Regions from separate parts of the Clostridium tanneri genome, predicted to be linked through region 1. Evidence: riboswitches for the same ligand, from Rfam matches in the RefSeq annotation. Region 1 holds a riboswitch; each other region holds the start of a gene.

The links. Region 1 has a riboswitch for S-adenosylmethionine ahead of P8V03_RS12045 (nitrite/sulfite reductase). Riboswitches for the same ligand answer to the same signal wherever they lie in the genome.
Region 2: linked by a shared signal. The riboswitch ahead of P8V03_RS12630 (Na+/H+ antiporter NhaC family protein) and the one ahead of P8V03_RS12045 (nitrite/sulfite reductase) in region 1 are both predicted to bind S-adenosylmethionine.
Region 3: linked by a shared signal. The riboswitch ahead of metK (methionine adenosyltransferase) and the one ahead of P8V03_RS12045 (nitrite/sulfite reductase) in region 1 are both predicted to bind S-adenosylmethionine.
Region 4: linked by a shared signal. The riboswitch ahead of P8V03_RS13125 (O-acetylhomoserine aminocarboxypropyltransferase/cysteine synthase family protein) and the one ahead of P8V03_RS12045 (nitrite/sulfite reductase) in region 1 are both predicted to bind S-adenosylmethionine.

The regions. Positions count from the first base shown of each region.
Region 1 is NZ_JARUJP010000013.1:69,414-76,939, forward strand. Features, by position in the region: gene P8V03_RS12030 (adenylyl-sulfate reductase subunit alpha) at 1-1,386, opposite strand, end outside; gene P8V03_RS12035 (ABC transporter permease) at 1,503-2,270, opposite strand; gene P8V03_RS12040 (ABC transporter ATP-binding protein) at 2,182-3,021, opposite strand; gene P8V03_RS12045 (nitrite/sulfite reductase) at 3,063-4,733, opposite strand; SAM riboswitch class I at 4,989-5,100, opposite strand; gene P8V03_RS12050 (cysteine ABC transporter substrate-binding protein) at 5,182-6,054, opposite strand; gene P8V03_RS12055 (amino acid ABC transporter ATP-binding protein) at 6,081-6,824, opposite strand; gene P8V03_RS12060 (amino acid ABC transporter permease) at 6,843-7,523, opposite strand; gene P8V03_RS12065 (amino acid ABC transporter permease) at 7,504-7,526, opposite strand, start outside.
Region 2 is NZ_JARUJP010000014.1:87,115-94,640, reverse strand. Features, by position in the region: gene P8V03_RS12660 (DUF4901 domain-containing protein) at 1-630, shown strand, start outside; gene cutA (divalent cation tolerance protein CutA) at 793-1,140, shown strand; gene P8V03_RS12650 (MFS transporter) at 1,180-2,394, opposite strand; gene P8V03_RS12645 (hypothetical protein) at 2,553-2,771, opposite strand; gene mscL (large-conductance mechanosensitive channel protein MscL) at 3,093-3,500, opposite strand; gene deoC (deoxyribose-phosphate aldolase) at 3,709-4,362, shown strand; SAM riboswitch class I at 4,574-4,682, shown strand; gene P8V03_RS12630 (Na+/H+ antiporter NhaC family protein) at 4,818-6,146, shown strand; gene P8V03_RS12625 (aminopeptidase) at 6,429-7,526, shown strand, end outside.
Region 3 is NZ_JARUJP010000005.1:64,201-71,726, reverse strand. Features, by position in the region: gene recD2 (SF1B family DNA helicase RecD2) at 1-1,747, opposite strand, end outside; gene metK (methionine adenosyltransferase) at 1,880-3,055, opposite strand; SAM riboswitch class I at 3,132-3,230, opposite strand; tRNA gene P8V03_RS05855 (tRNA-Tyr) at 3,313-3,397, opposite strand; tRNA gene P8V03_RS05850 (tRNA-Thr) at 3,410-3,485, opposite strand; tRNA gene P8V03_RS05845 (tRNA-Val) at 3,506-3,581, opposite strand; tRNA gene P8V03_RS05840 (tRNA-Tyr) at 3,590-3,674, opposite strand; tRNA gene P8V03_RS05835 (tRNA-Thr) at 3,684-3,759, opposite strand; gene P8V03_RS05830 (hypothetical protein) at 4,095-4,781, opposite strand; gene yyaC (spore protease YyaC) at 4,894-5,430, shown strand; gene mreB (rod shape-determining protein) at 5,477-6,505, opposite strand; gene spoIIID (sporulation transcriptional regulator SpoIIID) at 6,605-6,859, opposite strand; gene P8V03_RS05810 (M23 family metallopeptidase) at 6,966-7,526, opposite strand, start outside.
Region 4 is NZ_JARUJP010000015.1:87,748-95,273, reverse strand. Features, by position in the region: gene P8V03_RS13135 (homoserine dehydrogenase) at 1-332, opposite strand, end outside; gene metX (homoserine O-acetyltransferase MetX) at 396-1,559, opposite strand; gene P8V03_RS13125 (O-acetylhomoserine aminocarboxypropyltransferase/cysteine synthase family protein) at 1,718-2,995, opposite strand; SAM riboswitch class I at 3,155-3,267, opposite strand; SAM riboswitch class I at 3,625-3,738, shown strand; gene metF (methylenetetrahydrofolate reductase [NAD(P)H]) at 3,861-4,757, shown strand; gene P8V03_RS13115 (homocysteine S-methyltransferase family protein) at 4,851-7,238, shown strand.

The DNA of each region.
Region 1 (7,526 bases):
TTGATAACTGCTGCCAATTCCCCCTGCATAGGCATCCATTACCTTTTGCATAGCCTCCTCTAGTTCTTCCGTAGAGAATATAGGATTCTTAAAATTTAATGTCTTTTCTACTTCCTCTTTTTTTAACGCTATAAGTAAATCTTCCTCTGCTTTTGATAAATCAACAGTATTAATTTCATTCTTTTCTATTTCCTCTACTGCAGCTTTTGCTGCAATTTCACCTTCCACCAATGCACCTGTAACATACTTTTGTGGACAGCCACCTGCTACATCACCTGCTGCAAAAAGACCTTTAATTGTGGTTTGTCGTTTTGTATCAACCCAATAACCGCTTGCAGTGTGACCTCCTACTATATATGGCTCTGTTCCTTCAATTTCCACATTCTGTTCACTTGGATTCTTCCCTGCTTCTACCCACTTAAGAGTCTGACTTGGTGCCATATTTAAGTATGCTTTTTTCAATTCTTCGTCCTGAGAAGTACTAATGCCTTCTGTTCCTAAATAGCAAGGTCCTCTACCCTCCTGGTTTTCCCTTACCGTTCCATATACTCTTTCAGAAGTAGTAAGACCATATTTAGTCTCATAAACCTCTCCTTTTGAGTTAACCTGCTTAGCTCCTACCCCCTGTGCAATAGTTCCAGTAGGAGCTATAGTATCTTTACACCTTAATGCAATAAATCTCATCTCAAAGGTAGTCATCTCCGCACCAGCACGAATTCCCATAGCATAGCCTGCTCCAGTATTGAAAGGCGGATACCACATCTTGTGTCTTGAAAAACCTGGGTTATTAGGCTTATACAATCCTGCTGCACCACCAGTAGAACATATTACTTTTTTTGCCCTAATTTCATAAAGAGTCTTCTCTTCCACCCCGACTGCAAAGGCTCCTAGTATCTGATTGTTTTTTACAATATAATCAATGACGTTGACCTGATTCATAACCGTTACATTAGGTAGCTTTTTCACTGCACTTGCTAAAATAGGCTTTATATTCTCTCCATTAATTTTTATGTTTCGATTTCCTCTGGCTAAGTACTCTCCATTTTCATCTTTTAAAATAACAAGTCCTAAATCCTCAAGTTTTTTAGTCACTCTATTTAAGCCCTGGCACATTGTAAGAAGCAGATCTTCTCTTACAATATTATCTGCATCCTTCTTTGCATAATCTACATAGTCTTCCGGTGTTCTACCCTTTACAATATAAGCATTAATTGCATTGACTCCAGCTGCTAGACAGCCACTTCTTTTAATATTGGCTTTTTCAAGAATTAGTACTGAAGCATTGGAATGTTCTGCTATAGTCAAGGCAGCGTAGCAGCCTGCAGTACCTCCACCGATAATTAAAATATCCGTTTGTAGCTGTTTTACTTTTACTTCTTTTTTCATAGGCCACTCCTTTTTACATAATCATTTATAGAACATTTTCATAGATAAACAAACTAAAGTTTCACCTATTCACAATATATCCTGGCAGGTAAGCACAACTTTAAATTTGTTTATGCCTAAGCTTTTCCCAGTCCAAATTTTCGTCTTATAGAGGATTCAATATTTTCAAATACAATTCTATCTATTAAAAGCCCAATTACGATAATTACTACCATAACGGCTACAATTTCATTTATATCGTTATATTTCTTTCCATGAGTTAATATCTCTCCTAGTCCGCTCATGGAAGAAGCTATCATTTCTCCAGCAATAAGTCCCCTCCAAGCAAAAGCCCATCCTTGTTTTATTCCTGATATAATAACCGGAATAGCTGCTGGGAAAATAACTTCCTTATACAAGGTATAGCCTTTAGCTCCCGTCATTTCTGCTACTCTAATATAATTAGGATTTAAATTTTTAATACCACTTTCTATAGACATAGATACAGCAAAAACTGAACCTATGATTATTACAAAAAGAATTGCTTTTTCATTTAATCCAAACCATAAAACAGCAAAGGGTACCCAGCATACATTAGGCATAGTCTGAAGAGCCCCTATTAACTTAGCAAAGTTATCTCTTGTAGCTTTAAGTTTTAACATGAATAACCCTATAAGCAATCCTATAAAAAGAGAAATTATATATCCTGATAAAAGTCTCCTCAAACTTATCATAACTGCTGTGCCTAAAGTGCCACTTTCTATTAGCTTTGAAATATTTTGAAAAACCTTTAGTGGAGAAGGAAAGTTAATAAACCTATAGGCCAATTCCCACACTACTACTATCATCATATAGAATAGAATCTTTTTCCAAATTCCACCCTTCATCATATTCTGATTTTGCAACCTTCTCCACCTCCTTTTTAAACTCTTTCATGATTTTAGATACCATATAAGTTACATCCATATTGGCTATTTGTCGTGGTCTTGACAGTTGTATTCTAAACTCTTTCTTTTCTGAATCGAGGCTTGCTGGCATGAGAATAATTCTATCAGCTAAAAGTACAGCTTCCTCAATACTATGAGTTATAAATACCACTGTTTTTTTTGTGTTCCACCAAATTCTTTGAACCTCTAGCTGAAGTAGTTCCCTAGTTTGACTATCAAGAGATGAAAAAGGTTCATCCATAAGCAGTATATTTGAATCTAAACAAAGTGCTCTAGCAATGGATACTCTTTGCTTCATCCCTCCAGAAAGTTCATGGACAAAAGAATCTTTAAATTTTGTAAGATGCATCATTTCTAAATACTTTAATGCTCTTTCTCTTCTTTCACTTTTAGGAATTCCTGCAACCTTCATTCCAAATTCCACGTTATCTATAACCTTTAGCCAAGGAAAAAGTGCATGTTCTTGAAATACAACTGCTCTATCTGGCCCTGGAGAGTTTACCTCTTTTCCATCAAGAAGTACTTTTCCTTCTGTAACTTTTTCAAAACCAGCTATTATATTTAGAAGTGTTGACTTTCCACATCCTGATGGTCCTAAAATACACACAAATTCTCCATCATTTACAGTTAAATCTATATTTCTTAGTATTTCAAACTCCTTATTAGCTCTTTTATATTTCTTACTTACAGCCTCAATTCTTAGACTCAAACTTTCCCCCTCCTAAACATTTATACAACTATTTGCAACACTTATTTTTTAACACCAAACTTTTCATCTGCACCAAAGTCATAATACAAATCAGGATTTTCATTAAAACTCTCCAAACTTGAGTGCTTGTCTATTAATTCTTTTATTTCCTGTGACTTATTCTCTAAAAACTCTTCAAAATCCTCAAAGCTTAAATCTGCTTTTAGTGCTGCTAATTCTAAAAGAAATGCTGGTATCTTCTTAGCTGGAATGTCTCCATAAACTTCACCTATCTTTGCAATGCCTGCTCCAAGCTTTCCTCCAAAGGACACTGCATAGGCTGGAACAAGTCCATCTTCAGTACGCTTTCCTCTCCCACTAAGTCCAATCATTCCCTGCTGATGTTGACCACAGGAATTAGGACATCCTGATATAAATAACTTTGGAAGTGCACTTTTTATTCTTTCATCTACCCCACTAAATATGTCTCTTATAGCCTCAAGGAGATTTTGTGAAAGACAAAGACCTAAGGAACAAGTAGCATGTCCTATACAGGAAACCGAGTTATCTATGTTGTGTCCTGATGAGATATTTAAAGTCAAGTTTATTAGCTCCATTGCATCCTTCTCTTTTAAGTCTCTTATAACAAAGCCTTGTGTTGTTGTTAGTCTTATAGATACTCTGTATACTAAAGTATCTAAGAATTGAAGGATTCTGTCTAAATCTTCTGCTGCTATATTGCCACCCTGTGGATGAATATATACTGAATAGTACCCAAGCTGCTTCTGTGCAAATAATATGTTTTTATATTGCTGATTACTTTCCATAGTTCTTCTTACTTCTTCAACTGTCTGTATAGGCTCTTGGTCAATTCTTATGTCCTTTTCATCTATTTTAAAATCTAAATCTATCTCCTCTTTAACCTTTTGAAGCTGTGAGTTAAATAACTGAAGGAAGTTTTCTTCCCCTAATCTATGCACAATGTATCTTATCCTAGCTTGATGCCTATTTGTCCTATCTCCTTCTTTCTCAAAGACTTCTTTCATAGCCTGTGCATAGTATAAAACATCCTTATCTTCTATGAAGTCTGCAAGTTTTAATGACATTCTAGGTCTTCCCCCAAAGCCACCTCCTCCATATACTTCAAAACCCTTTACACCATTATTTATCTTTGCTATAAAGCCTAAATCAGCCATTGTAGCATTTCCAGTGTCTTCTGGAGTATTTGAGAAAGCTATCTTGTACTTTCTTGGAAGCTGCAGGGCAGTTGGATCTTTCATAAGGTGGTTTATAACTCCCTTTACATAAGGCGTTACATCAAAGACCTCATCTATAGATACCCCAGACAGTGGAGAACATCCTACATTTCTCACTGTATCCCCACAGGCCCCCTTTGTAGTTATACCAACCTTTATCACTTCCTTCATAATGCTATATATGCTGTCTATCGGCAGTGCTTGAAATTGTATGTCTTGTCTAGTTGTAAAATGCATTCTTCTATATCCATATCTTTTAGATGCCTCACTTATGGACTTCAGCTGATTTAGTTCTATAACTCCTCCAGTAGCTCTCAACCTTACCATATAGGTACCTTTAACTCTTTGCTTGTAAACCCCCATTGCAACAATTCGTTTTCTGTATTCAGAGACATCTAACTCATCTCTATCGCATAGTTCAGCACTTTCTTTAAATTCATCTATACTTTTTAAAATTTTATCTGTTATTTGTATCATGCTCTTTCTCCTTCTTTAATTTGTTAATTTATAGTTTTGCATTACTAAAGTTTTACTTTAATAAAGTCTAATAACTACAGTTATATACGTAAAACAGGTTATAACACCATATCCTCCCCCCTATACAAACATTTAGTTTAAATATATAAGTTGATACTTACATAAACATAAAAACTAAAGGCTGCTTTTCTTTAAAACAAGAAAAACAGCCTTTGATTTTAAGACAGAATATATCTAACCTTAAAATAACCATTTTTCTTATCTGCCAGGATACTATATCCTGCAGGAATTGACACCGATACATTCAAATTTAAATGCCGGTTGTCGGGTTTCATAGGGCCAGTCCCTCCACCACTCTTGATAAGAGTATTAGGTATAACATTAAAACTATTAATTTTAAATTATTGTATACCTAATAATTGGCTTTGTCAATAAATTTGTAAATTAACTATTGCAATTTTCCACCTTCAATTACAATGTCCTCTTTACTAGCTTCTCCATATGTGTTTTTTAATGTTTCATCATAAGCTTTGTGTACAAAATTCTCTTTACCTAGAGTTTCAAGTTCCTTATTAATCCACTCAAGAAGTTCTTTGTTTCCCTTAGCAACAGCAGGTGCTATTGTATCTTCTCCTCCGAATTTTGGTACTCCAACACTAAATCCAGGGTTCTTTTGTGCCCATGCAAGTACTTCCGTATTATCATTAGCTATAGCATCGCCACGTTTGTCCTTTAAAGCTTCAAATATTTCTGAGTATTGATCATATTTAACTAATTCTACCTCTGGCATATTTTTTGTAAGATAAGTTTCAGCAGTTGTTCCTTTTGCAACAATTATCTTTTTCCCCTTTAATTGATCAACAGATGTAATTTTAGCGCTATCTGGTGATACTACTCCAAGAGAAACCTTCATATAAGGATTTGCAAAATCAACCTTTTGCTTTCTCTCATCTGTAACAGTAAAGTTTGCCATAATTATATCTACTTTTTTAGATTGTAGGTATGCAACCCTGCTTGCTGCATCAACTAGTACAAATTCAACCTTTGACTCGTCTCCTAAAAGATCCTTTGCAAATCTTCTAGCAATATGAACGTCAAATCCCTGACTTTTACCATTTGAATCTACATAACCAAAAGGCGGCTTGTCGCTAAATACACCAATTTTAATAGTACCTCTTTTCTTTATTTCCTCAATAGAACTACCTGTTGTTTCCTTTTTGTTTTCCGTTGAAGCTGTCTTTGAAGCACTACAGCCTACTAAACCTCCTACTATAAATGTAGCCGCTAATAATGTTGTTAAGATTTTTTTTACATTTTTCATTATAATCTTCCTTTCCTTTGTAAAATTTAATATTGAAATACATTTAAAAATTGTTTAGCACGCTCTGTTTTTGGATTAGTAAAAAACTCTTGCGGTTCAGATATTTCACATATCTTGCCTCCATCAATAAAGACTATTTTGTCAGCAACAGCCTGTGCAAAACTCATCTCATGAGTTACAATTATCATTGTCATTCCTTGTTTTGCAAGGTCTAGCATAACCTCTAAAACTTCTCTTACCATCTCTGGATCAAGAGATGCTGTTACTTCATCAAAGAGCATTATTTCAGGATTCATACATAGGGCTCTTACTATTGCTATTCTTTGCTTTTGCCCACCAGAAAGTTCCCTTGGATAAGAATTCTTACGGTCAAGTAAACCAACTCTTTCTAACAGTTTTTCTGCTTGTGTCATTATCTCATCCATAGGCCTTTTCTGAACTTTCATTGGCCCTAAAAGTATGTTTTGAATAACAGTCATATGAGGAAAAAGGTCATAGCTTTGAAATACCATTCCAATTTTTTGACGAACTTCTTGCCAATTAACATTTTTATCCGTAAGACTTTTCCCGGAAAATTCAATACTGCCTCCTTGAATACTTTCAAGGCCGTTAAGACATCTAAGCAGAGTGCTTTTGCCACAACCTGATGGTCCTAAAACAACTACAACTTCGCCTTTATGTATATTAAGATCAATACCTCTTAATATCTCCTTTTGTGCATATTCTTTATGTAAATTCTTTATTTCAAGTAATACCTCATTATTTTTCATATAAATTACACTGCCTCCTTAACTGTTCCATTTAGCTTCTAATGTCTTTGATAGCCTTGATAAAGGATAACAAATTATAAAGTATAGTATGAATATAACTCCGTAAACCCAGAAAGATGCTGCAGGTACTTCTAAGCGAGAAAGCTCTATAATCTGCTGGCCTATCTTTACAACATCTATAACTCCTATCAAAACTACTAATGATGTAGTCTTAACCATTCTTGTAGCTAGATTTATGGCACCTGGAAGCATTCTTCTTATAGCCTGTGGTATAAGAATATACCTGTAAAGTCCCCAAAAGTTAAGTCCAATAGCCTTTCCTGACTCGATCTGGTGTTTCGGTAAAGATTCTAGGGCACCTCTTACAATGTCCCCCATCTCTGCTGCCCCCCAAAGACTAAATACTATGATAGAGGCGGCTTCACCACTTAACTGTATGTTCAATGCAGTAGTAGCTCCAAAGTACACAATAAACAGCCAAACAAGAACTGGTATTATTCTAAATAATTCAAGATATATACGACTTATAACACCTACAACTTTTGATTTTGATGTTCTAATAATGCCGAATACTATACCAAGTAAAGATCCTATAAAAATTGATATAAAGGCAATTCCAATAGTGACCAATAAACCATCAAATAATAAACGTTGAATATTCATTCCATCAAAAATCACCTTAATGCCCAAATTCTGCATAAC
Region 2 (7,526 bases), on a different contig from region 1:
TCACCAATAAATGCTGTTGATGCAGCTAACGGTAAATTACTAAATCTTTATGGGGAAAATATTGATAACAATTTAGAGACCTTTAAAGCAGCAGTTAAAGGTACTGCTGTGGAGAAGGAGGCTCTAATCCTAGCATCTCAAGGTATAATAGATACTAAGGATTTTAAATTGGATTCTAAAATTACAAGGCTTCAGTTAGTTAAAATATTAGTTAATGCTAAAGGATATGACCCTTATTTAAAGGGAATGAATGAGCTTAGTTTTAGTAGTGGTACAGGAGATAAGGAGTCTATTGACTATAAATATTTACAATTTGGAGTAAGATATGGCATAATCCAAGATAAAAGGGAAGAATTTAAAGGAGATGAACTAGTTACAAGAGAGGAAGTAGCTGCAAGTTTAATAAAGCTGTTAGGCTACGATAAAATAGCTGAGATTAAAGGGCTATTTAATGTGAATTATACCGATAAAACCACAATTGCTGAAGATAAAGTTGGATATGTTACTTTAGCTGGCGGTCTTAAGCTTTTGGAAGGAAGCGGCGATGGGAAATTCAGGCCAAAGGATACTGTAACAATGTCTGAAATAGTAAAAGCTGTGTACACTGCTCTAGGAAACATACAAAAATAGTGAAGTAAAGGGAGGATACAAAATTTATGTATCCTCCTTGTTATTATAATTTAAAAGCACTTATTGCTATAAGTGTTGAACAATTAAGGAAATAATGTAAAATATAATATAAAGTTCATGAACATAATAGTCTTGTAAAGTAGTGAAAGGAGAATAGATGAAATGGAGTTTAATAATTTTAAAGTAGAAACCTTTATTCCAGAGGGGTACCTGAAAGATTTAAGACGAAATCTTAATGACATAGGGGCATTGACCATAGGTGGTAACTACGATAACTGCATGTCAGTGTCTAAAGTTACAGGATCCTGGAGACCTTTGAATGGTGCGAATCCTTTTGAAGGTGAGGTAGGAGAAATTTGTGAAGCAGAGGAATGTAAAGTAGAATTTTGCTGCAAAAAAGAAGTTTTGAAGAAAGTCATTGAAACTATAAAAAAAGTTCACCCTTACGAAGTTCCTGTTATAAATACAATTCCAATTCTTAGTCCTAATGCTGTAATAGAATATTTATAAAAAAACAAATCCGCTCTTTTCTATAGGCGGATTTGTTTTTTATAATTCTCTGATTTCTTTTTTCATCAAGTGTAATGTTCCTGTCATAAAAGTCATTCCAGAAATAATAATAGCGGCAATAGCAAAAACTATCCAGGGATATATAGAGGAATTTATACCATAAATACTAATAATTTTTCCACCAATGAAATTTCCAAGAGCTGTTCCAAAGCCAGAAATCAGGCTGGCAACACTAAAATAGGCGCCGATTAAATCAGCATGAGCAAATTCACTGGTTAGACTATCTGTAGTGGGAAGCATCATCATCTCACCAATGAGGAAAATTATAGCACTAAAAGTAAGAAAGAGAAAGTTACTAGATAACCCAATTAAAAATATACCGGCTCCAAAGAATAATACTGACCAAGATAATGATGTAAAAGGACCAAATCTTTGAAGAATATATTTTGAAATAAATCCTTGAAAAATTATAACAATAATACTGGTGATAGTCCAAATGCTTCCTACGATCTTTCCATTATTTAAAACCGCTTCTGCTCTTAATGGTAGCAAAAGGGTTAGCTGTGCATATACAGCGGATATAAGAAGAGATATTATTGTAAAAATTATAAAAGATCTATTTTTAAAAATGAGGGAATAGCTGTTTAATGGCAACTTAGGACATTCCCTCCCTCCACAGTCCTTAGGAAGAAATATCCAGGTTACCAATGCTAAAAGTAAAAATATAGCTGCACTAGTAAAAAAAATAAACATCGATTGTTTATTTGAAAGAAATAAAATGAGAAGTCCAGCAATGCATACTCCTATATTTGCTGCTATTCCTCTAAGTGAAAAAGCAGTAGTACGACCTTTAGAGGAATCAGAAGCAATAGAAGCTATAGCTGCTCTTACTGTTGGCGCATAGGTGCCTCCTCCAATTCCATTAACAATAGAAAAAATAAGTAGGAGAAAAAATGTGTTACTTATGCCGTAACCAAAAAGTGCAGAGGACTGAAATAACGCTCCTATAACCATTGTTGTCCTATTACCAACTCTATCAGATAAAAAACCACCAAGTACACTACCTAACTGTGATGCTAATGAACCCACTCCAATTACTAATCCAATTTGTGCTGCAGTAAGCCTTTTTTCTGAGCTAAGTAAAACAGGAAATATTGGAGTGATTATATAAATTCCTATATGTAATATAAGTATAGATAACAGCAAAATTAAAATATCACGATTTAGAGACATTTTTGGGATTCCGTACTTCATTATTTCACCTCATCTATTAAAAGTTAATAATATTATGTGTTTAATCCCATTAATTTATTTTTATCTTTCATAATTCATAAAAGGAGGCATTCAGCAGGAAGAAAAAATATACCCTATATAAAAGACGGGTTTTGTCTTCTATACAGGGTGTATTTTTTCTACTTGCTTTTCTTATTTTTTGAGAAGTAAATAGCGGCGATAATTATAGCTAAAATAAATAAAGGAGCTCCAAAGACCAATTTAAGTGCAAAGGAAAGAACAGCAACGGCTATAACAATAGGCAGTATAGCTGCCAGCAGCGGAAGGGCTAGTACACTCACAAAGAAGCCAACTATAAAAAATATGGCAAGGGATATTAGGATTATTAAAGTGAACATTAATTTTACCTCCAAATTTCTATAATAATTTTATGTGATAAGAAGCTATTAAATTCATACTCTATATTTAAAAGTTAGATATAAATTTAAACTAAATATCTTTGGTATGAGTTAAATTATACTATATAATAGGTATATGTTAAACCTTTAATATTGTGCAAAAAAATATTATTTCCTTCAATTTAAAGAAATAATATAAAATAGCTTGCTTTTTCATTAAAAATCTACCATTGAAGCGGTAATACTATAAAGTATATCCTTAACTTGAGCTAAAAACTTTAGATAAACAATAAAAAAGTGAACAATAAGGTCATAAATTCATTACTTTAGGTTATCTCTAAGTAAATCTCTTATTTCTGCAAGGAGTCTTTCTTCCTCAGAACTTTGAAGTTTTTCCTCCTTCTTTTCCTCTTTTTTCTTGAATCTGTATATAGCTTTTACAAAAATAAAAATAGAAAAAGAAATTATTAAAAAGTCTACAACAGATTGAATAAACTGACCATATTTAATTGCTGCTTCAGATGCTCCACCTTTGGCAGGGCGAATTACAAACTTTAAGTTGGTAAAGTTTATTCCACCTAATAAAAGTCCTATAACAGGCATAAGAATATCATTTACTAGGGAGGTGACAATTTTGCCAAAGGCACCACCTATAACAACTCCAACTGCTAGGTCAATTACATTTCCTTTTACTGCAAATTTCTTAAATTCTTCAAACATAAGTTCCAACTCCATTAATATTATTTTAAATTTACTTAAATAGAGTTTGAAGATTTGAAAATAATATACTTGAATTTAAGAGTATTTAGTGTTAAAAGGTGAAAATAGTCAAAACTATGGTATTATGAATAGGAAGGTTGCGTAAGATAGAAGTATAGGTTTAGATTTGATTATAACTTTAAAAATTAGATATAATTTTGAAAGGAGATAAATATAGATGGAAATACAAAAATACATAGACCATACAATATTAAAACCAGAGGCTACTGAGGAGGAAGTAACAAAGCTGTGCAAAGAGGCAAAAGAGTATAAATTTGCATCTGTTTGTGTAAACCCATACTATACAGCTTTAGTTAAGGAAAATCTAAAAGGAACAGGTGTAAAAACTTGTGTTGTTATTGGCTTTCCTTTAGGAGCTAATACTAAAGAAGTTAAGGCTTTTGAAACTGAAAATGCTATTGGCAATGGTGCTGAAGAAGTTGACATGGTAATAAATATAGGTGCCTTAAAGGATAAGAAATACTCTGTTGTTGAAGAGGATATTAAAGCAGTTGTAGATAAAGCAAAGGGAAAGGCCTTAGTTAAGGTTATAATTGAGACCTGCCTTTTAAGTAGAGAAGAGATTATAAAGGCTTGTGAGTTATCGGTAAAGGCTGGGGCTGACTTTGTAAAAACTTCAACAGGCTTTAGCAGCGATGGTGCAAAAGTAGAGAATGTAGCTCTAATGAGAAAAACTGTAGGAAGTGGAGTAGGGGTTAAGGCCTCTGGTGGAATAAGGGATTTCAAGACAGCGATGGCTATGGTAGAAGCTGGTGCTAATAGAATAGGTGCCAGTGCCGGAATAAAAATAGTAGAAGAATCTACAAAGTAATAAGATTGTTTGAACTAAAGAATATAGTTAAAATAAGACTATATTCTTTTTTATTCGGGAGATTTCCTTTTAGGATAATATGAATATAGTCTGTCTTTATAATTCTTATTTATTGTGAGAAATATGAAATATTCTAGTAGATTTAATTCACATAATGATTGACTTTATTTAATTAAATTGATATAATACAAAAGTAAAATTAAATATTTGCTTCTTATCAAGAGCGGTGGAGGGACTGGCCCTATGATACCCGGCAACCCAAAAGCATATTGTGCTTTTAATGGTGCTAAATCCAGCAGGTTTTACCTGGAAGATGAGGAGAGAGGTATAGACTTCTTGATTTATCTCCAAGAAGTTTTTTTTATTGTCCAAAATTAAGTGAAAGCTTATAATAACTTGCCGATGATTGATAGTTGTGAATGTTTGGAATTAATACAAAAGAGGAGGAACTCATAATGATTGAAGGTAAAAAAGGAAATCCGTGGGCGTTATTGCCTTTCTTTGTTTTCGTAGCAGTGTACATAATTTCAGGAATTGTAACTAATGATTTTTATGCCCTTCCAGTTACTGTGCCATTTTTGTTAGCGGCACTGGTAGCCCTAGCTATGAATAAAAGGGAAAGTTTTAATGCTAAACTTGAGAGATTTTGCCTAGGGGCAGCAGATACTAATATTATATTAATGTGTATAATATTTATATTAGCTGGTGCCTTTGCTCAGGTAGCAAAGGATATGGGAGCAGTTGATTCAACAGTTAACCTTGGACTTAGTCTATTGCCAGGTAACATATTGATTGCAGGAGTATTTGTCATCGCATGTTTTATTTCTACTTCTATAGGAACTTCAATGGGAACAATTGCCGCAATAGCTCCAATGGCAGTAGGAATAGCTGCCAAGACCGGTGTTCCAGTAGAGCTTGCTTTAGCAGCAGTGGTAGGGGGATCTATGTTTGGGGATAACCTTTCAATGATTTCAGATACAACTATAGCTGCTACTAAGACTCAAGGCTGTGAACTTAAGGATAAGTTTCGAGTTAACTTTAAGATAGTTCTTCCAGCAGCTATTTTAACTACAATAATACTTGCTGTTATAACAAGTGGAAATGAAATTTCCTTAACTGGGGCCTATAGTTACTCATTAGTTAAAGTGCTGCCATATATTTTCGTTTTAGCAGGTGCTCTATTAGGCGGAAATGTAATCCTAATATTGATATTTGGTACAGTATTTTCTGGTGTTGTTGGAATTGCAACAGGTGCTTTTAATATAGTAGGTTTCGCTCAGTCAGTGGGCAAAGGCATTACAGGTATGTCTGACCTTGTTATTATGTCCCTTTTAATAAGCGGAATAGTAGAATTAGTTAAATACAATGGTGGTATTGACTTTATCATTGATTTTATTATAAAAAGAATTAAGAGTAAAAAAGGTGCTGAAATTGGCATATCTGTTCTTATAAGCATAGTAGATGCATGCACAGCAAATAATACTATAGCAATTGTTATGGTGGGACCTTTAGCAAAGGATATTGCCGATAGGTTTGGCGTGGACCCTAGAAAAACTGCTAGTTTATTAGATACTTTTTCATGCTTTGTACAAGGAATTATACCTTATGGAGCTCAAATACTAGTTGCTGCAGGTGTAGCAAAAATATCACCAATTTTGGTAATGAAATATTTATATTATCCATATCTTATGGGAATATGTGCCATTATTGCTATTTTAACTGGGTTACCAAAGTTAACACCGATAAAAGAAAAAATAAATTTGGATAATGAGCAAGTTGCTTAGCTGAAAAGGGGAGGTTCCCCTTTTTACTTTTTGGATAAATATCATAGAATTTGATAAAATAAATAATATGTACTATAATAGCTATTGCAGTTAATTATTTCTAAAATTATCTATAATAAAACCATAGATTTTTATCCAATGACTACCCGCTCTAATACTCCCTCTTATCTAAGATTACGTTCCGAGCGGCTACGTCCCTGGATTCGTTCAGCTAAGAATCAGATGGAGTTGAAACTCCATCTGATTCAAGTTTCCACTTCATAAATCAAAGGAGGAATTTATATGAAAGATCCTAGAATAATAACTTTAGCAAAAAATTTAATTAACTATTCTTGCAATATTCAAAGGGGTGAAAAGGTTTTAATTGAAACTATAGGTACTCCAAATCCTTTAACCCTTGAGCTTATAAAACAAACCTATCTTGCCGGTGGAATTCCTTTTGTAACAAACAAACTTCCGGAGGTGGATAGAGAATTATACATGAACTGCACTGAAGAGCAGTTAGAGATGATGGCTGAATATGAAGCAGCGAGAATGGCTGACATGGATGCCTATATAGGATTAAGAGTGCCAAGTAATTTAACAGAAACTTCTGATGTACCAGGTGAAAATATGTCTCTAATGATGAAAAAGTTTTGGCAGCCAGTACATGGGGACATAAGAGTTCCAAAGACAAAATGGGTAGTGTTAAGATATCCAACAGCAGCAATGGCCCAGGCAGCAGGTACTAGTACAGAGGACTTCGAAGATTTTTATTTTAATGTTTGTAATTTAGACTATGGAAAAATGTCAGAAGCTATGAATCCACTAGTAGAACTAATGAACAGAACAGATAGAGTTCACATAAAAGGAGAGGGAACAGACTTACGCTTTTCTATTAAGGGACTTAATGCTATAAAATGTGACGGAAAGTTAAATATCCCAGATGGAGAGGTTTATAGTGCTCCAGTTAAGGATTCTGTGAATGGATACATTACATATAACACACCAGCAGTTTATAATGGATTTACCTATGAAAACATAAGGTTGGAATTTAAGGATGGAAAGATAATTAAGGCCACTGCAAATGATACTGAAAGGATAAACAAGGTATTTGACACAGATGAAGGGGCTAGATATGTGGGCGAATTTGCAATAGGAGTTAACCCTTATATATTAAAGCCTATGAAAGATACTTTATTTGATGAGAAAATTGCAGGCTCAATTCACTTTACGCCAGGAGCGTCCTATGATGATTGCTTTAATGGAAACAAATCTTCAGTGCATTGGGATTTAGTGTATATTCAAAGACCAGAGTATGGTGGTGGAGAAATTTATTTTGATAATGTTTTAATAAGAAAAGATGGAATTTTTGTAGTGGAGGAATTAAAAGGATTAAAT
Region 3 (7,526 bases), on a different contig from region 1:
TAAATTCTTTTTCCTTCTTCTCACTATCTTCAGGGTTTAATATATGTTGAAGTTTTTTATTTAAGTTAGATACTCCTAAAACTCCTTTTCTCATAGGAGAAAGAATTTGAATATCCTTTGTTTTGTTCCATTTTTTATTAAAGTTAGGCAACCTGCTATCTATAAGTGCTATCAGCGTATCCATTATTTTATTTTGGTCATCACATTTTATAAAATAAAAATCTTTATCCTTTTTATTAAATACAGGCAATTCTCCTCCATTAATTTTATGAGCATTTACTACAATCATGCTTTCCTCAGACTGCCTGAAAATTTCTTTTAGTTTAACTATCTTTATACAGTTACTCTCAATTAAGTCCCTAAGTACGTTTCCCGGACCTACTGATGGAAGCTGATCCACATCTCCTACAATTATAACTCTAGTTCCTAAGGATACAGCTTTGAGAAGATTATTCATAAGAACAATGTCTATCATTGATGCCTCATCTATCATAATCACATCACATTCTAACGGAGCCTCTTCACCTCTTGAAAAAAGTAGATTCTCATTTTCTTCACTTATTCCCATCTCTAGAAGCCTATGAATAGTTTTTGCCTCTCTGCCTGTTGCTTCTGTCATTCTCTTTGCTGCTCTTCCTGTAGGAGCTCCCATATAAACCTTAAGATTTGCTTTTTCAAAAATTTCAGTTATGCAATTTATTATAGTGGTTTTACCTGTGCCAGGACCTCCTGTGATAATTTCAATTCCATTTTCTACTGCTCCTCTTATCGCTTCCTTCTGAGAGGGTGCAAACTTTATATTATTTCCTGACTCAAAAAGGCTTATTTCTTTATCAACATCTATATCCATATCATCATAATTACTTAACGCTAGGGAAAGTATCTTTTTTGTAACTCCTAATTCGCAATAGTAATATGGAATTGAGAATACACATATCTTGTTATCAACCTGCTCTAATTTTATCTTGCCATCAATTTGTGCATTGTATATATTTTCTTCAATTATTTCTTTAGTAACCCCAAGAGTATCAATTCCATCCTTAATCAATATCTCCAAAGGTATATAGGTATTACCCAATGCACAAAACTGATTTATCAGATATTTTATTCCACTTTGTATTCTAAAAGGAGAGCTAGGTTCTATTCCCAAACTTCTTGCAATCTTATCCGAAGTTTTAAATCCTATTCCAGAAATCTCTTCAGTTAACACATATGGATTTTCCTTTACAATTTTTATTGAATCTGCTCCAAACCTTTTATGTATCTTTACGCACTGATTAGGTGAAACTCCATAAGTTTGAAAGAAAATCATCATATTTCTAATTTCATACTGCTTAGAATAAGATTCACATATTAATGCTATCTTTTTTTTGCCTATCCCATCTATCTCTTTCAATCTTTCTATATTATTATCCAAAATCTCTAAGGTTTTTTCTCCAAACTTTTCAACAATCTTTTTTGCAGTTACAGGTCCTATCCCGGATATTATTCCAGAGGCCAAATATTTTTCTATACCTACAGTAGAACTTGGTACAATCTCTTCACAGGATATTACCTTAAATTGCTGACCAAAATTCGGATGTAATACCCATTCCCCAGACAGTCTTAAGTTTAAGTTTTCTGATATATAAGGTATGCAACCTACTATTGTTATGTTTTCTTTTTCGGACTTAATCCTTGCTACTACATAACCATTTTCCTCATTTTGAAATATTATATCTTCTACAATACCCTGTACTTCCTGCATAAGATCTCTCCTAATTTTTTTAGTTATTTCCTATTTCTTTTCTTCATTATAATTATAACATAAACTATTCACCATTCACTGTTAATTCTTAGCTAATAAAAAGCTCTTATGCATATGCATAAGAGCTTTTTATTATAAGTATTTCTTTATATCTTCAACCTTGCTTAAAGCTTCCCATGGAACATTAACATCAGTTCTTCCGAAGTGTCCATAAGCTGCTACTTGTCTGTAAATAGGTCTTCTTAAGTCTAATTCTTTAATTATAGCTGCTGGTCTTAAATCAAATACCTTATTAACTATATCTATTATCTTGTTCTCTTCAATTTTTCCTGTTCCAAAAGTGTCTACAGTAATAGATACAGGCTTAGCAACTCCTATAGCGTAAGCTACTTGTATTTCTAGCTTATCTGCAACACCCGCAGCAACTAGGTTCTTAGCAACCCATCTTGCAGCATATGCAGCTGATCTATCAACCTTTGTTGGATCTTTTCCTGAGAAAGCTCCACCACCATGTCTACCATATCCACCATATGTGTCTACTATTATTTTTCTTCCAGTTAAACCAGCATCTCCTTGTGGTCCTCCAACAACGAATCTTCCTGTTGGGTTTATAAAATACTTAGTTGTATCGTCTAAAAGTTCAGCTGGAATTATAGGATTTATTACATGTTCTAATAAATCCTTCTCTATTTGCTCACGAGTCACTTCCGGATCATGCTGAGTAGAGATTACGATTGTGTCAACTCTAACTGGTTTGTCATTTTCATATTCTACAGTAACCTGTGTCTTTCCATCCGGTCTTAAATAAGTTAAAGTTCCATTCTTTCTTACTTCTGATAATCTTCTTGAAAGCTTATGAGCTAAGCTTATTGGCATAGGCATATATTCAGGTGTCTCATTTGTAGCAAAACCAAACATCATACCTTGGTCTCCAGCACCTATTGCTTCCATTCTATCCATTTCACCCATTTTAGATTCAAGAGCTTCATCTACTCCCATAGCTATATCAGATGATTGCTCATCTATAGAAGTAAGTACAGCACAAGTATCACAGTCAAACCCAAACTTAGCTCTTGTGTATCCTATTTCTTCTATAGTTTTTCTAACTATTCTTGGGATATCTGCATAACAATTAGTTGATATTTCTCCCATAACCATAACCATTCCAGTAGTAACTGATGTCTCACAAGCAACCCTTCCATTTGGGTCTTTTTCTAATATACTATCAAGAATAGCATCTGAAATTTGATCACAAATTTTATCTGGATGTCCTTCTGTAACTGATTCAGACGTAAATAGCCTTCTCATATTTATCCCTCCGTTTTATTATATCAAAAATAAAACCTCTTCTATTAATAAGAAGAGGTTAATAAACTTAACAACTCTCTTATCTCGCAGTCAACGCTGCAGGAATTGGCACCTTAGCATAAAGCTGGTTGCCGGGTTTCATCGGGCCCTGTCCCTCCGCCTCTCTTGATAAGAGTATTATTCATATTTTAATTATGTATTATACATTTAGTACATATTATGTTAAAAAAATAAAACACCTTTAAGTGCTTTATTTATGGTGGAGGAGGACGGATTCGAACCATCGAAGTCACTGACAACAGATTTACAGTCTGCCCCCTTTGGCCACTCGGGAACTCCTCCATATTTTTTTTTTGGTGCTGGCAGCAAGAATCGAACTCGCGACCTACTGATTACAAGTCAGTTGCTCTACCTGCTGAGCTATGCCAGCTAATTTAATTAAGTTTTTAATGGTGGGCACAACAGGGATCGAACCTGTGACCCCCTGCTTGTAAGGCAGGTGCTCTCCCAGCTGAGCTATGCGCCCTTAATTTATGGTGGAGGAGGACGGATTCGAACCATCGAAGTCACTGACAACAGATTTACAGTCTGCCCCCTTTGGCCACTCGGGAACTCCTCCATATTTTTTTGGTGCTGGCAGCAAGAATCGAACTCGCGACCTACTGATTACAAGTCAGTTGCTCTACCTGCTGAGCTATGCCAGCTAATTATTTGTTTTGTCTTTGGTTTGTTTTTCAACGCCGCTGACATGGATTATTATATAACGACACCATATTATTTTCAAATTCGATTATAGCCCCTTTAGTGAATTCTAGTTGATTTTCCTCCATGTACCTTCAATTACCTCAATATAACTCACGTAATCATTTTTTAAATGCAGATTATTTACTATTGAAATGTTGGCGAATTCACAACTAGAAATGCTTTGAAACCACCGTTGATTTATGCTTGAACTAGCCCTTTACCAAAGCAGTATCTAGAGGATTCAGCGATAAAGCTCCTATATATTTCCACTAAAATACCAGAAACTATTCTGGCGCTACTGCTCTACAATGTCCTCACCTAAAAATTTATTTGCCACATCTTTTACCTTTTCATAATCTTTATCAGATAGCCTCTGATTAAGTAGTTTTAATGCGCTTTTTATATCTTTATTGCTGCCACTAGAAAGATACTCCTTTACTTTTTCATAGTCAACAACAGACAATTTACTGGCTGTTAAGAGTATTTTTGTTTTATCAGAGCTACTTAAGTTAACCTTATCCTTTGATGATACAGTATTAAAAACAGGTATATCTTCCTTTTTTATCTCACCATTCTTATTATATCCCTTGCTTATACTAGATTTGTTATCTTTACCAAAGTTATCACTCTTATTAACCACATCTTTCTTGTCTTCTTTTCCATAATCAACTTTATCTTGACCAAAAAAGTCTATTTTATCCTCTTCTATTTGCCTAGCTAAAGAATCCATCTTAATTTTTTTATAGCTATCGCTTATAACCACTGACTCAATATTATCTTTACTTTTGAGCAACTCACTTATATCTTGATTTTCAGCTGGTTTTTTTTCATCTTCTTTACTTACCTTTTTATTATTACTGCTTTCTTCAATGGTATCTACTATTAGGTTTTTATACATATAAATTTTATCTGAACACAGCATAATAAATACACATATAATAGTTGATGAAACTATTGCTAATATTTGTACTCTCTTATTCATATAACACACCTTCCTTGCATCATATTATTATCCCACTAAATAAATTTTTTATTCTTTTTCCCTTAATATTTCATAACACATCTTCATATAAATTATTAAGGAGGTGTATCTATTGAATAAGGTAAAAGCTAACTACAAGAATCCACTAGCATATTATGAAATTGCATACTTTTTAAAAGACTATATTAACGAGGATACAATTATAGTATGTATTGGCACTGATAGATGTATAGGGGATTGTCTTGGTCCCTTAATTGGAACCTTACTTACATCTAAAAACTTTCCTCTTCCTGTATATGGTACAATTTCAGATCCAATACATGCTTTAAATATTGATAGAAAATTAGATGAAATTAAACTTCTGCACCCTCATAGTAACATAATAGGTATAGATGCATGTCTTGGTGATTCGGAGAGCATAGGAGAAATTCAGGCGAGAGACTACCCTGTACATCCCGGCAAAGGCGTTGGCAAGTCTCTACCAAATGTCGGTGAGACCTCTATCATAGGTATAGTGGACTCCAATGATAATGACGAAATATTTAATACTAGTAATATTAGATTAAACTTAGTATTAAGCATGGCCAAGGTTATTACCCATAGCCTAGTTCATTCATACTATCTTTATAACTCTTCTAAAATATTATAAATAAAAAGCAAAATCCTTAATAATTCGTAGGATTTTGCTTTTTATTTTAATCTATTAAAGTTATATCGTCTCCAATAAAAGTAACTTCCATTTTATCTAGATATTCTAATACTTTACCTGTTCCTAGAGCTACACAGGATACCGCATCTTCTGTTACATACACTGGTACCTTGGTAACCTCTTGTATAAGCTCACTAAGCCCACTAAGCAAGGCCCCTCCACCAGTCATAACTATTCCTTTATCAGCTATATCTGCTGCTAACTCTGGTGGTGTTTTTTCTAGTACAGCATGAGTCGTTTCTGCTATTGCATTTACAGTTTCCTTTAAAGCTTCCCTCATTTCATCTGAGGATACAGTTATATTCTTGGGAAGACCTGAGATCAAGTCTCTTCCTCTTATTTCCATAACTACTTTTTCTCTATCAAATGCAGAACCTATATTTATCTTTAAATCCTCTGCAGTTCTTTCACCAATCATTAACTTATGTTCTTTTCTTATATATCTCATTATAGCTTCATCAAACTTGTCTCCTGCAACCTTTATAGATGATCTTACAACTATTCCTCCTAAAGAAATAACTGCAACATCAGTAGTCCCTCCTCCAATGTCAATAACCATATTTCCGCTTGCTTTTGTGATATCTAGACCAGCACCTATAGCTGCTGCCAGTGGTTCTTCTATTAAAAACACTTTTTTTGCACCAGCATTCTTAGCCGCATCAATAACAGCTCTTTTCTCAACCTCTGTAGCTTCACAAGGAACACAAACCACTACTCTTGGTGCAGACATTCTTTTCTTTCCACAAGCCTTAGATATAAAATATTTTAACATTTTTTCAGTTATATCATAATCAGATATAACCCCATCCCTCAAAGGACGAATTGCTACAATGTTTCCAGGTGTTCTACCTATCATTTGCCATGCTTCTTCGCCAACAGCTAGTACCTTATTTTTATTCCTATCTATTGCAACAACCGAAGGTTCTTTTAATATTACTCCCTTACCCTTAATGTATACAAGCACTGTAGCTGTACCTAAATCGATTCCCATATCGGTTCCTATACTAAAAAACATTCCCTTTTTCACTCCTACTCTTCCCCAACTTTTTCTAATAAAAGCAAGAAATTTGTCTATTTTTATTATCTATATAGTTTAATTATAATCGGAATGTTTTTAACCTTCAATAGCTTTATACTTTAATTTAGTTGCCTTGCCACCTCTTATGTGTCTTTCTGCTTTATTATAATCTAATATTATTTTAGCTTCTTCCGCAATTTGAGGATTTATTTTAGGTAACCTTTCTGTCATATCTTTGTGTATGGTACTTTTACTTACTCCAAAAACCTTGGCTGTTTTTCTTATTGTAGCTTTTGAACCTATGATATACTTTGCAACTTCTAAAACTCTTTCTTCAATGTAATCTTTCAAAGTGGTACCTCCTTAATCCTTCTATATTTATAAATATGCTGTTTAGCATTCTTAAATTCATTGTATGAGCCATTTTCCGATAAACTTCTCGGAAAATGGCTAAATATTAATATTTTAAGTATTTACTTGGATCAACATAGTCTTTGCCCTTCAATATAGCAAAGTGTATATGATCTCCATACTTCTCATAAGCTGCTCTTAATGTAGTTTTACCAACAGTACCTATAGTTGCTCCCTTAGTTATTGTCTGACCTTTTGTAACCTTAACTTTTGGGTCTAAGTTAGAATAAACTGTTTTCAATCCATTTTGATGGTTTATAGTAACTTGAACTCCATCCTGTGTAACACTACTAACCTCTTCCACTTTTCCATCTGCTACAGCAAATACAGGCTTTCCTAAATCAGCCTTTATATCATATCCAAGGTTTGGTCTATAACTTCCTGTAGAGTCCCAATATACAGGATCCTCTGAATATACTCTTGCTACACTTCCTTCTACTGGTTTTTGGAATGTAACAGTTACTGAGTTAGAAACTCCTTTTGATACCGCATCATTTTTAGAAACATTTGTTTCGGTTTTGGTACTTTTCTTTACTTGAAGAGCATTATCATAATTTAAAGAAGGTTCATTTCCAGCCTTAGCCACTTCTTGATTTGATTTTTCTTG
Region 4 (7,526 bases), on a different contig from region 1:
AGTTCTTTGCCATGTTCAGCAATAAGATCTTTATTAGCTGTTACCACATGCTTTTTTAGTTTTAATGCTCTTTTTATATATTCATAAGCGGGATCAATTCCACCCATAACTTCTACTACTATATCCACAGATTTTCTGAAAATATCCTCTATATTATTTGTAAGTAAGTTAGAATAAACTTTTTCTCTATGTTTTTCTATATCTCTAACAAGAATGCTAGATATTTTTAATTCCTCACCGGTAATTTTTTTGAATCTTTCCCTATTCTTCGTTATAAGCTCAGTTATACCTGTACCAACTGTGCCGTAACCTAGGACTGCTATTGATGCCATAAACTCTACCTCCTAATTAGTATTATTGATAAAACTTTTATTTTGCCGAAAAACAAAGAAGTCTTATAGGCTCCCAGCATTATAGTCCGCGTTATTCCAATTACTTTTGATACTATCTAAAAACTCCTTTAAAAATTCTTCGTATTTTCCTGGTTCCAGTAAGAAAGAATCATGTCCGCAGTTTGACTGGACTTCATGGTACTCTAAATTTACACCGCTTAAGCTTAGTATATCTCTGCTTTTTCTAAGTTCACCTATGTGGAAGAGAGTATCAGAGGAGATTGAAGCTAGTAGAAACTTGGATTTTATTCTACGAAGGGCTGCTTCATAGGAACCGTATTCTCTTTTTAAATCAAATAAATCCATTGCTCTTGTTATATAAAGATAGGTGTTAGCATCAAATCTATTTACAAGCTTACTTCCTTGGTAGTTTAGGTAACTGTCTATTTCAAATTCTGCATCAAACCCTTGATAGAAATCTATTATATTACTTCTAGTTTTTCTTCCAAATTTTTTATTCATTAAATCCTTAGTTTGATAGGTGAGCATAGCAATCATTCTTGCTATAGATAAGCCATTGAAAGGAACTGCTGCCTGGTAGTAGTCTCCTTTATTCCAGTTAGGATCAGTTATTATGGCTCTTCTCATAATGTGATTTATTCCTATAGACTCTGTACTTAGGTTAAGAGGTGAAGCTAAGTCTATAACTCCGTCTATAAAATCAGGATAAGATACTGCCCACTGAAGTGCTTGTAGTCCACCCATAGAACCGCCTACTACAGCTAAAAGATGGTTTATATTAAAGTAATCTAGTATTTTCTTTTGGGCATTAACCATATCTTTTATTGTAACAATAGGGAAGGTTATTCCATAAGCTTTGCCTGTTTCAGGATTTATAGATGAGGGGCCTGTGGAACCGCTGCAGCCTCCTAGAATATTAGAGCAGATTATAAAATACTTGTTAGTATCGAATATCTTATCAGCACCTACAAAATCTTCCCACCAACCTTCAGTATCTTCTGGAGCATGCCTAGCTGGATGAGAATCACCAGTTAGAGCATGAGTTATAAGTATACAGTTACTCTTATCCTCATTCAGCTTTCCATAAGTTTCAAAGCATAGAGTTATTGGACCAAAATTTTTTTCGCTCTCAAGGAGAAAGTCTTTCTTTTTAGAAAAGGTAAGATACTCCTTAAAACCTTCCTTTCTATAATTAAATTCATTCAATAGATACACCTCCAAATTTATAAAAAGACAATTGGTAGTAAATATATTAAAGATACTATGCTATTAGGAGGAAACATGGGATACTACCAATTGTCTAGTGGGCTATATTAATTCAAAGTTATAATGTTATAAAGCATTAATTTTATAAAGTTAAGGCCTTATACTTGCTCTAATGCGTCTGAAAGATCTGCAATCAGGTCAGTCACATCTTCAATTCCTATAGAAATTCTTATAAGTTCAGGGCTAACTCCTGCTTCAGTTAACTGCTCTTCACTAAGTTGAGAGTGAGTTGTAGAAGCTGGGTGAATTATTAAGGATTTAGCATCTCCAACATTAGCAAGGTGTGAGAATATTTTCACGTTCTCTATTATCTTTTTACCAGCTTCAACTCCGCCATTTACCCCAAAAGTGAATATAGAACCGGCTCCTAGAGGAAGATACTTTTTAGATAAATCATAATATTTGTTACCCTCTAATTCTGGATAGTTAACCCACTGAACTTTAGGATGATTACTTAAGAATTCCACGATTTTTCTAGTGTTCTCTACGTGCTTTTGTACTCTAAGGGATAGAGTTTCAACTCCTAATATAAGTAAGAAAGAGTTGAATGGTGATATACAAGCTCCTAAATCTCTTAAAAGAGATACTCTTAACTTAGTAATATAAGCAGCAGCACCAACGGCTTCTACAAATTTTAGTCCGTGATAACTTTCGTCAGGCTCTACTAGACCAGGAAATTTTCCATTATCCCAGTTGAATTTTCCTGAATCTATAACTATACCACCTATAGATGTGCCGTGTCCGCCAATGAACTTTGTAAGAGAATGAACTATAATATCTGCGCCAAATTCGATTGGTCTGCAAAGATAAGGTGATGCAAAGGTATTATCTACTACTAGAGGAACACCATGGCTATGTGCAATATCTGCAACAGCTTGAATATCTACAAGGTTTATTCCTGGATTACCTATAGTTTCTATATACACTGCCTTAGTTTTTTCAGTTATAGCAGCTTCAAAGTTTGCTGGATCATCTGGATTTACAAGATTGACCTTAATTCCAAAGTTTTTAAAGGTATGAGTAAATAGTGTGTAAGTTCCACCGTAGAGGGTAGCAGCAGCGACTATTTCATCACCAGCACCTGCGATATTTGTTATAGCGTAAGTAATTGCAGCCATTCCTGAAGCAGTGGCCACAGCACCAACGCCGCCTTCTAGTTGAGCAACTCTTTCTTCTAAGACAGCAGTAGTTGGATTTGTTAATCTTGTATAAATGTTTCCTGACTCTGCAAGACCAAATAAGTTAGCAGCATGTTCTGCGCTGTCAAAAACATAAGAAGATGTTTGATAAATTGGAACTGCTCTTGATTTACTGCTTGCATCTGGTGTGTGTCCTCCGTGTGCTTGAATAGTATCAAATCTTAATTTTCTTGTCATAATAAATTCCTCCTCAAATAATTCATAATTTTGTACTCACACGGAACTTCTATATTTAGAGTTTAACTAAGCAAATTATTTTTACCTCTGCTTAAAAATTTTACGTAAAACAAAAAACTTCTCGTGTTGATGAGACACAAGAAGTTTAAATCCTCATGCTTCTCATCTCTCAGGTTTACTACCTGCTGGAATTAGCACCGTTGAATATACTGTTAATATATTCAGGTTGCCGGGCGTCATAGGGCCAGTCCCTCAGCCTCTCTTGATAAGAAGTTCCGTATTCGATTGAAACTATCATACCAGATATTAGAATGCACTGTCAATATATAAAAAACAAAAGTTTGAATATTAAACTGATGTGAATTTCATAAAGTGTTGATATTCCTTAATTTTCCGTTAAAAAACTTTTTTCTGCAAAAGAAGGGAGGAATAATTATTATATGATAATTATACAACAACTTTATGTGAATTGTTTTTAATCTATGTAATTATAGATCCTTAGAAACCTTATATATCAAGGTTTTATTCTGAAATATGAGCAGTTTCAATGGTTAGAGAAGCTCTAAAGTTTTTGTTGACAAATATAATGAAAAGTATTAATATTAGCATAAAATGTATATAATAAAATTTTCTTATCAAGAGTGGTGGAGGGACTGGCCCTATGAAACCCGACAACCGGCATTCAAAAGTGAATGTATCGGTGTCAATTCCTGCAGAATATTAGTTATTCTGACAGATAAGAATAGTAGTCTCATAATGTTAATTTAAGATTTTTAGAGCTGCTTTTCTTATGGAAAGGCAGCTTTTTTATTTTATAACAGCTGCAAAATCATTACCTAAATACGATAAATAAGGGGGTTTTAAAGTGTTTATAAAAGATTTATTTCTACATAAAAAGTTAACAATATCCTTTGAGTTATTTCCACCAAAACAGAGTGTATCCTTAGATGGAATATACAACACTATTGCAGAGTTAAAAGAGTTGAATCCGGATTTTATAAGTGTAACCTATGGTGCTGGAGGAAGCAGCAAAGACAGGAGTATAGAGCTAGCATCAGCAGTGAAAAATAAATTTGGAATAGAGACAGTAGCTCACTTAACCTGTATAACTTCTACCAAGAGAGAAGTTAAAAATACGTTGGATAAACTACAGGAAAATAATATAGACAATATACTGGCCTTAAGAGGGGATATACCCAAGGATTTTGTATTACCAGAGAACTTAGAGTACAATAGTTCCAAAGACTTAATTTGTGAATTAGCTCAGAGAAAGGGGTTTTGTATATCTGCAGCAGCCTATCCAGAGGGATATATGGGATCTATGGATATAGATAGGGAAATAAAAAGTCTTAGGGATAAAGTAGATTGTGGTGCAGAGGTATTAATTACCCAACTTTTCTTTAATAATAATAGTTTTTATGATTTTAAGGAGAAGTTATATAAGTATAATATTAATACTCCTGTTATTGCTGGGGTTATGCCTGCTGTAGATAGAGATTTAATAAACCGCATTTCATGGATTTCTGGTGCTTCTATTCCTGATAGACTGAAAAAACTTTTAGACAAATATCAGTATTCACCAGAATCTTTGTTAGAAGCAGGTACAGTTTATGCGTCGGAACAGGTCTCTGATTTAGTTGCCAGTGGAGTAGAAGGGATACATCTTTATACTATGAACAAATCAGAAATTGTAAAGAAAATCCTAAAAAGTGTAGAGGAAATTCGTAAGTCTGTAAATTATAAGTCAGTAAGCTCCTTCTAGATAGAACCGTTGCAAGAGGATATTTAGGAGAAAGCAAATCTAAATTAATATATAGGTTTATTAGACACAATTATGGGAAAGGAAGTGGGCAAGATGTCATTAAAAGATAGATTTATGTTTTTTGATGGAGCTATGGGAACTATGCTTCAAAGAGAAGGGCTTAAGGTAGGAGAACTACCGGAAAGTCTTAATATAACTAATCCAGATATTATAAGAAAGATACACCGTCAATATATAGAAGCAGGTTCTGATGTAGTAATTACTAATACTTTTGGTGCCAATGAATTAAAATATAGTAATTCTCAGTTTTTAATAGAAGAGGTCATAACTGCTGGAGTTAAGGTAGCTAGAGAAGCAGCGGCAGATAAGCTTGTAGCTTTAGATATAGGACCTATAGGTCAGATTATGGAGCCTACAGGAAGTTTAAGCTTTGAAGGAGCCTATGAGTTATTTAAAAAACAAGTAATTATAGGAGAGAAAGCAGGAGCAGATCTAATCTTAATAGAAACTATGTCAGATTTATATGAGACTAAAGCGGCAATACTTGCAGCTAAGGAAAATAGTTCTCTGCCAGTATTTTGTACTATGACTTTTCAAGAGAATGGAAGAACTCTAATGGGTACAGATCCTAAAACAATGGTTTTTGTACTAGAAGGACTTGGTGTTGATGCTCTAGGAGTTAACTGCTCACTGGGACCTAAGGAGCTTATGTCTATAGTAGAAGAAATTCTAAAATATTCTTCTATCCCTGTTATGGTTCAGCCAAACGCTGGATTGCCAAGGTATGACGGTGAAAAAACTATTTACGACATAGCACCGGAGCAGTTTGCAGAATATATAAAGACAATGGCAGAAAAAGGGGTAAGAATCTTTGGAGGCTGTTGTGGTACAAATCCGGATTACATTAAAGCAGCAGTGAAAAGTTTACAGGGATTAAAGCCTGCTGACACAAAACCTAAAAATTATACCTCAGTTTGCTCTGCTACTGAAACGGTAATCTTAGATGGTAGTGTTAAAATTATAGGGGAGAGAATTAACCCTACAGGAAAAGCAAGATATAAAGAAGAATTAAAAGAGAAAAGTGTAAAATATATTCAAGCTGAAGCAGTTAAGCAGAAGGAAGAGGGCGCTGATATACTAGGATTAAATGTAGGGCTTCCTGAAATTGACGAGAAGGAAATGATGACTAAGGCTGTGAAGGCAATACAAAAGGTTGTTCAGCTTCCGGTTACCATAGATAGTCCAACTCCAGAAGTATTAGAGGCAGGAGCTAGGGTTTATAATGGAAAGCCTATAATAAACTCTGTTAACGGAAAGGAAAGTACCATGGAAAAGGTGTTTCCTATAGTAAAAAAGTATGGCGGCGCTGTTATTGCTCTTACCATAGATGAAAAGGGAATACCAGCTACTGCAGAGGAAAGAGTAAAGATAGCAGAGAAAATCCTAAAGAGAGCTAAAGACTACGGTATAGATAAAAAGGATATAATCATAGATTGCCTTGCACTGACAGCATCTGCTCAACAGAAGGATGTTCTAGAAACAGTAAGGGCTATAAAGCTGGTAAAGGAAAAACTAGGTGTTAAAACTGTACTTGGAGTAAGTAATATATCCTATGGTCTTCCAAATAGAAAGCTTTTAAATAGAACTTTCCTCTCCATGGCTCTTTATGCAGGCCTTGATTTGCCTATAACCAATACAGGTGATGAAGAGATAAAAGCCACTATTAATGCCTTTGAAGTGCTTTCAAATATAGACAAGGAAAGTAAAAATTATATAAGCAAATATGGAAAGGCTGGTACAAAGGTCAATCAGCTAAATAAGGAAGAGTCTAATTTTGAGGTAAAGAACAATAATTTAGATAAGGACCTAAAAGAAATAATAATAGCTGGAATTGAAGAAGATTCTGTGCAGTGTACTAAGGAGCTTTTAAAGGTTAAAGAGCCTATAGAAATAGTAAACTCATATATTATTCCTGCATTGGACTTTGTTGGAGAAGAATATGAAAGCGGGGAAATTTTCTTACCTCAGCTTATTCAATCTGCAGAAACTGTTAAAAGGTCCTTTGAGGTTATAAAGAAAAGCATTCTAACCAGTGGAACTAGTAACATTGAAAAAGGAAAGATAGTAGTTGCAACAGTTAAAGGTGATATTCATGACATAGGCAAAAATATAGTAAAGGTACTTTTAGAAAACTATGGTTTTGAAGTTATAGACTTAGGTAAGGATGTACCAATTGAAGAGGTAGTTAGAGTGGTAAAGGAAAATAATATTAAGCTTGTAGGCTTAAGCGCCCTTATGACAACTACGGTGGCTAATATGAAAAAGACCATTGAAGCTTTAAAGGAAAGTGGTGATGATTGTAAGGTTATGGTTGGCGGAGCAGTTTTAAATAAGGAATATGCGGAAATGATAGGGGCAGATTTCTATGCTAGGGATGCTAGGGAAAGTGTCAAGATAGCGGAGGAGGTTTTGGGTAAATAGGATAAGTTTATTCATAATAAAATGCAAAGTGAATTTTGTAAACAGGGCTGTGTATTAAGAAAAAATATCTATAAAAGTTCTGATAAAATCCGTTGAACATCATGTAGATAAAAACGAGCAGTGGTATAACTAATTTTAATCTGTTATACCACTGCTCGTTTTTTAACCTAGTTAGAGTTTTTCACAGGGTATAAACCATATAGAAATAATTGAAGTATTAATTAACTTACTATTCTCCTGTATTTATAATTTATTCATTTTTAGAATAAACTAACAAAATTTATAGAT